DNA from 2 places in the Ensifer sp. 4252 genome. Region 2 is predicted to be linked to the other one. Evidence: riboswitches for the same ligand, from Rfam matches in the RefSeq annotation. Region 2 holds a riboswitch; the other holds the start of a gene.

Region 1 (3,390 bases), on a different contig from region 2:
CCTGTCGCTGATGCTGATGAGCGCCGACGGCCGCCTGCCCCAGCAGAGCGAGGCGGAAACCTTGCGCCGTTATCTCGAATATATGCGCGACGACGAGGACATGCCGGAAGAGCGCGAAAACGAAGGCCGGCAGGAAAATCCCGCCGGCCAGGAGGATGAGAACGGCGCCGCCGCCTGAGGCGAAGCCGTGCGTCAAATCAGGTTCTTCAGTGATGCTTTTGACCGCCGGCCGCGGCGCCACCGCTCGCCGTTCCCACGGCAAGCACGGCATCGACCTTGCCGGCCTTCTCGAAGACGAGCGTCACAGGCACCGTTTCACCCTCGGCAAACGGCTTCGAAACCTGCATGAACATCAGATGCAGGCCGCCGGCCTTGAGCTCCACGGTCTCTCCGGCGGGGATGGCAACGCCGTCGTCGAGCTTGCGCATCTTCATCACGTCGTTTTCCATCGCCATTTCGTGGATTTCGACGCGACCGGCGGCTGGGCTCTCAACGGCTACGAGACGATCATCAGCGCTGCCGCCATTCTTGATCGTCAGGAATCCGCCGCCGACCTTGGCGCCCGGCAACATCGCCTTGGCCGCGCCGCCGGAGATTTCGAGGTCGCCCAACTTGACCGGCTGGGGTGCTGCAATATGGCCGGCATGCTCGTCGCCGCCGGCAGCGAGCGTCACCGTCACCGTGGGTGCAGGGCTTTTAAGGTCATGGGCGCTCTGCCCGTCAGCGGCTACCTCGTTCCAGACCACCTTGCCGTCCGTGCCGCACAGCTGGACCGTCGGGAAGGCAAGCACGGTTTCCTTGTCGAAGCCCGAGATCTTACCCTTGACGACAAAGGTGTCATAGAACTCGTCAGGCAGATTGCCGCCCTTCCAGCGGATTTCGACCGGGCCGGACGAGACCTTGTCACCGTGATTGTCATAGGTCTTCTGGTAATCGCCCTTGATAATCTCCACCCCCCAGCCGGGCTTTGGCTGGGGCTTGGCGAAGACGAAGCCTTCGGGCAGCTTCATCTGCACTTCGGTCGTTGCCTTGCCGTCGCAGCCATGCGGAACCTGCAGCACCGCCTTGAAGCTCTTTTCCGATTGCGCGCTGTCGTTTTCGAACGTCGCATGAGCGTGGGCGATGCCTGCTGTTGCAAGTGCAATGCCGAGGGAAAGGCTAAGCGGAAGAGCAGTCTGTCTGGTCTTGTTCATGTCGTACACTCCTGACCACATGCCGGTGGGAGCCCGGTGCTGTCGTGGTCGATGCCGCCATCGCGGCGCATTGAAATTGAATGCGTGTGAAAGCGTTACGACTGGTGGGGAGGTCCGCGCGGCGGCGGCAGAAGGCGCAGGTGCCGGACGATGATTTCGTCTTGCACTGGATGTAGATCGGCGAGCCAGTTGCCGGTCTCGGCGCGTTCGCTGTGTTGCGGTGGCGTCGGCAGGAGGGCAGCGCCCGCAAGCCGGCATGCTTCGCAGACCGGCGCCATCGATTGCGACTTGCCGCTATCGTGGTCGATGCCATCCATGCCGAAGCAGATATCGGCGATGGTTCCGTCGGGGAGCTGGTAGGCTGCGATCTCTCCGGGCGTCAGGCTTTTCGCCATTGCCGGCTTGTGGGCGAAGGACAGGAAAACAAGCGCGAAGGCGGCGACGATCCGCACAGCGATCCGCAAATGTCCTTCGCACTTAGTCATTGTCGTCCCCGGTATCGATCCTGAGTTATCCTCAAGCGGAGGAGAATGCAAAGGCAGAATTGACGCACCCGTTTCCCGCGACGGAAAATCGCTGCGACAAAAATGTGTTTGACCGCGACACCTCCCCCTTGCCAAGTTCACGGGTTCGCCGTTATTTGGAGGCGATCTTGTTGGGAGAAACCGGTTCACTCCGGTGCCGAAGGAGCAACCGCCCCGGAAACTCTCAGGCCAAAGGACCAGCAAGGTGCCGGTAGGACTCTGGAGAGAAGCGTTTTTGCGCTCGCCGAAGGGATAACAATCTCAGGCAAAGGGACAGAGGGGGCTCGAATTTGACGGCGTCTGACGCCGGAAGTGTGAGCCGGCGCGCGTGCGCGCCAGACCTGGAGGCCGGAGTTGGAAGAGATTTCCCATTTGAAACATACGCCGCTGCGTGCGCTGCACCTGTCGCTGGGTGCCCGCATGGTGCCCTTTGCTGGCTACGAGATGCCGGTCCAGTACCCCGACGGCGTGATGAAGGAGCACCTGCACACGCGCACCGCGGCAGGCCTCTTCGACGTCTCGCACATGGGCCAGGTCATCGTTCGGCCGAAGTCCGGCAAGATCGAGGACGCAGCGCTGGCGCTGGAAAAGCTGGTGCCCGTCGACGTGCTCGGCCTTGGTGAAGGCCGGCAGCGCTATGCGATCTTCACCAATGCCGAAGGCGGCATTCTCGACGACCTGATGATCGCCAACCGCGGCGACCACCTCTTCCTGGTCGTCAACGCTGCTTGCAAGGATGCCGATTTCGAGCACCTGAAGAAGGGCCTCGCCGACACCTGCGAAGTCACGATGCTGGACGATCGCGCGTTGATCGCACTGCAGGGTCCCCACGCAGAAGCCGTGCTTGGCGAATTGTGGGCCGATGTCTCGGCCATGCGGTTCATGGATGTTGCCGAAGCCGACCTGCACGATGTTGCCTGCATCATCTCTCGCTCCGGCTACACCGGCGAAGACGGTTTTGAGATTTCCATTCCCTCGGTATCGGCCGCCGATGTCACGCAGCGGCTGCTTGAACACCCCGATGTCAAGCCGATCGGCCTTGGTGCGCGCGATTCGCTGCGCCTCGAAGCGGGCCTTTGTCTCTACGGCAACGACATCGACACCACGACCACGCCGGTCGAGGGCGCGATCGAATGGGCGATGCAGAAGAGCCGGCGTGCAGGCGGTGCTCGTGAGGGCGGCTTTCCGGGTGCGGACCGCATTCTTGACCAGTTCGCAGAGGGCGCCAAGCGCCGTCGCGTCGGCCTGAAGCCCGAGGGCCGTGCGCCCGTGCGCGGTGGTGCCAATCTTTTTGCCGACACCGAGGGCAAGACGCTTGTCGGCAAGGTGACGTCAGGCGGCTTCGGACCCACCGTCGATGGCCCGATTGCCATGGGCTATGTCGACGCCACCCATACCGACAACGGCACGACGGTTTACGCGGAGGTGCGCGGCAAATATCTGCCGGTCGTCGTCGCCGCCCTGCCCTTTGTCAAACAAACCTACAAACGCTGATCAGGAGAGAGCGCAAATGTTGAAGTTCACCGACGAACACGAGTGGCTGAAGGTCGAAGCTGGCGTAGCAACGGTCGGGATCACCGAACACGCGGCCGGCCAGCTCGGCGACCTCGTCTTTGTGGAACTGCCGGAAACCGGCTCCACCTTTGCCAAGGGCGAAACGGCGGCAACGGTTG
Region 2 (3,390 bases):
CGACATTTTTCCTCACTTAGACAGTTTGCACGATTGAAACAAAAGCTCCAGATGGCTCCGCCCACCCCGGTCGCCCCTTGCTCGCGACACGACCCTTCAACTAAAAGGGCGTTGAATCTGCGCCTATGGAGGGAAGCCTCTCTGGCTCCCCTCCACGATGTGTGGCAGAGTTTTCGTTTGCCGCCTAAGCGGCAAACGACGTTTTTATCTGCTCCCCAATGATTTCGGCCGTAGCGCACGATAGGGTCCAACCCAAATGTCCGTGCCCGGTGTTGTAAAACACATAGGAACGCCGGCCTTGGCCGACATGAGGGAGCATGTTGGGCATCATCGGCCGCAAGCCGCTCCAGGGAACGACCCGACTCGTATCTATTGCGGGAAAGTGCCGGCGCGTCCAACGAACGAGGGGCTCTATCCGATCGGCGCGGATGTCGAGATTCAGGCCATTGATTTCCGCTGTTCCCGCGACACGGAAGCGATCTGGACCAAGTCGGCTGGTTACAATCTTCGCATTGTCATCAAGAAGGCTGACCCAGGGCGCATTTTCTCGGCTTTTCGGGCCATCCAGGTGCACCGTGATCGAGTAACCCTTTACCGGATAAACGCTCACCCTATCGCCCAGCATTGACGCGAATTGCCGGCTGGCGACACCGGCGCAAATGACAACCCCGTCAACAGCTATCTCCTGCAGACCTGCTCCTCCTTGGCTTCCAACTGAGGACGACCACCGAACGGTGGTACCGCTTCCATGCGGCCGAAAACCCACGACATTCGCATCAAACTGGAAAGTCGCACCCTTCCCCAGGCAAACCTTCGCGAGCCCGCGGCTGAACTTATGTATGTCTCCAGAAAAGTCTGACGGAGTGAAGAAGCCACCATAAAAGTCGCCCGTAAGTGCGGGTTCAATGTCGCTAATTTCGGAAGGCGTCACCGACCTACGATCGAGCCCGGCCGCGGTGAGGAGACCGTTGACCTCCTGTGCGTGGCGAAAGCTTTTTTCGTCACGATAGAAGTGGAGAATACCGCGCTTCTCCAGATCGAATTCAATGCCCTCTTTCTCCGCGATATCGCGCATATGGCGCCGGGCCTCGATCGCCAATTTTGCAGTATCTATAGTATTCGCTTTATAGTTTGGTACAGCCGCTATGAACTTAGCGATCCAGCTGTACTTTGCCCAGGATGGTTTGGGGTTGAGCAGAAGCGGAGCATCCTTTGATAGCATCCATTTCATACCCTTGAACAAGGTGGACCAGTGATTCCAAACCTCTGCGTTGCTGGCCGAAAGCTGGCCGCCGTTAGCAAATGAGGTTTCCATCGCAGGGTAGCTTTGACGGTCGAATACTGTGACCTTGTACCCCCTTTTCAACAGGGAATACGCCGTTGTTATGCCAGTAATACCGGCGCCAATTATGGCTACGTGAGGCATGCTATGTCTCCTTGGACAGTTTCGTGAGGCCATCCGGCCTGTTACGTCCCCATCTGTCCTCGGTACCTGAGAGCTTCCCGTATTAACGGTATCCCCTTCGGTGGGCATTGCTGCCACTCTCCAGATTTTCCAGCCACACGGTCCTTTTGCCTGAGAGTTTCTTGGGGAATTGCTCCGTCGGCGCCGTCCCCGGTCTCTCCCGAGTGGCTTATAGGAAATTCATTGTTCTCCTCTGCGGACGCGGCATCGGCGTCTACACTTCTCCCAATGGCATTTGCTAACACAGGGGATGGTAAAGTAAAGCTGCTTTCTCAAGCTCCCGGCTACCAAATTCGAGGCGCGGCTCAATGCGTGGGTGGGAAGGACGCCCTCGGCCTTGTACTGGCGGAACTATGGCGAAACCGGAGCATCAGGCGGAAAGCGCTTGCCCAGGCTCGCCACGATTTTGAAATCGTCTATCCCAAACCCACGAGTGATATGGCCTCACTGGAGTGCTTGTTGAGAAACACAGGAGGCGTCCTAGCGGATGTGTTTATAGACTGTGGTTCGCGACAGTTTGAGTATGCGCGCGGTTTTTGAGATGTTCTCGCCGGTCATGCGAAAAGTTGAGCGGATCTCGCGGCATTTGTTGCTATCAAGGGGGTGGGATTGGCAGCTGACACAGGTATCCTCGTCCCGAGTTGCGCCTGAGGCGATGTTATCGAATGAATGCTCATCAACATAGTCCATGTGGCGGCGAACGAGCGCACGCTGCAATGTCGCCTTCAGTTCACGGATATTGCCCGGCCAGGAATGCATGGAGAGACGCATAATAGCCGCGTCGGTGATTGGCGTGTCGGGTGCCAACTCATGCATTAAGTGCCTGACGATACCAGCGAAGTCCGCGCGCGCCTTCAGCGCCGGCAGGCGAACTGTATAGGCGTTGAGGCGATACAGTAGATCGGCTCGAAACAGCTTGGCTGTCACCATTTCTTGCAGGTCACGGTTTGTTGCCGACACGATCTGAACATCGACTTTGCCGGTCTTCTGTCCGCCAATCGATCGCACCTCCATACTGTCGAGAAAGCGCAGGAGCGAGGTCTGGGCAGCGAGCGGGATGTCCGCGACCTCGTCGAAAAACAGCGTTCCTTTGTCGGCGGCGCGCGCCAGGCCAGGCGAGCCATCGTTGCGTGCATTGGTGAATGCCCCGCGCTCATGGCCGAAGATTTCGGCAATGAAAAGGCTCTCTGGCAACGCACCGCAATTGACCGCAACAAACTCGCCTTTCCGGTTGCTCAAAGTGTGCACATGCCGCGCCATGAGTTCTTTTCCGGTCCCTGTTTCACCGGTAATGTGAACCGGCATTCTCAGAGTTGTCGCATCGGCAATTTCCGACATGGATCGCTTGATCACCGGGTCGTCGCATACGAATTCGGGAGCGCCCACAGGGCGCACAAGAGAAGGCAGTCTGGCAGCGGGCTTCGCGTCGATCACCGCCTTGCGCAGACCAATCTGGCGGCAGACCATGAAGACGCCGCTTCCAGCTTTGTCCCGGATGCGGATCACGCCTCCATTGAGGAGCCCATCCATCGCCGCACCAAAGCCTGCTTCAAACAGATCGTCGAAGTGATTGCCAATGATTGCCGGAAGGCCAGCCAATAGTGCCGTCCCGGGCCGATTGAGCGAAATTACGGCCCCCTCCCGCGATACGGACAGCAGGCCGGCCGATAAAGTATCGAGATACTCCACGCGTGGGTGGAAAGCGAAGATGAAGCTCTCGGCGCACTCCTGGTAGATGAGCCCGTTTTCGATCTGCGCTGCCGCCATGCGTACGAGCGCGTGCGTATGCTCCTGCCTCGCTTCATTGGCGCAGGAGGCATCCAGGAGGCCGATCGTCACCCCGCGGGAGTTGAGGATCGGGGCGGCCATGCAGCTCAAGTGACCATGGCAACTGAAATAGTGCTCGCGACCGTAGATGGCGACGG

The links. Region 2 has a riboswitch for glycine ahead of ABIE33_RS18545 (D-amino acid dehydrogenase). Riboswitches for the same ligand answer to the same signal wherever they lie in the genome.
Region 1: linked by a shared signal. The riboswitch ahead of gcvT (glycine cleavage system aminomethyltransferase GcvT) and the one ahead of ABIE33_RS18545 (D-amino acid dehydrogenase) in region 2 are both predicted to bind glycine.

The regions. Positions count from the first base shown of each region.
Region 1 covers NZ_JBNDIU010000010.1:221,252-224,641, reverse strand. The annotation lists gene ABIE33_RS19965 (hypothetical protein) at 1-178, shown strand, start outside; gene ABIE33_RS19960 (copper chaperone PCu(A)C) at 207-1,193, opposite strand; gene ABIE33_RS19955 (hypothetical protein) at 1,289-1,678, opposite strand; glycine riboswitch at 1,840-1,927, shown strand; gene gcvT (glycine cleavage system aminomethyltransferase GcvT) at 2,072-3,211, shown strand; gene gcvH (glycine cleavage system protein GcvH) at 3,228-3,390, shown strand, end outside.
Region 2 covers NZ_JBNDIU010000009.1:150,026-153,415, reverse strand. The annotation lists gene ABIE33_RS18550 (D-cysteine desulfhydrase family protein) at 1-6, opposite strand, end outside; gene ABIE33_RS18545 (D-amino acid dehydrogenase) at 185-1,426, opposite strand; glycine riboswitch at 1,555-1,638, opposite strand; gene ABIE33_RS18540 (sigma-54-dependent Fis family transcriptional regulator) at 1,946-3,390, opposite strand, start outside.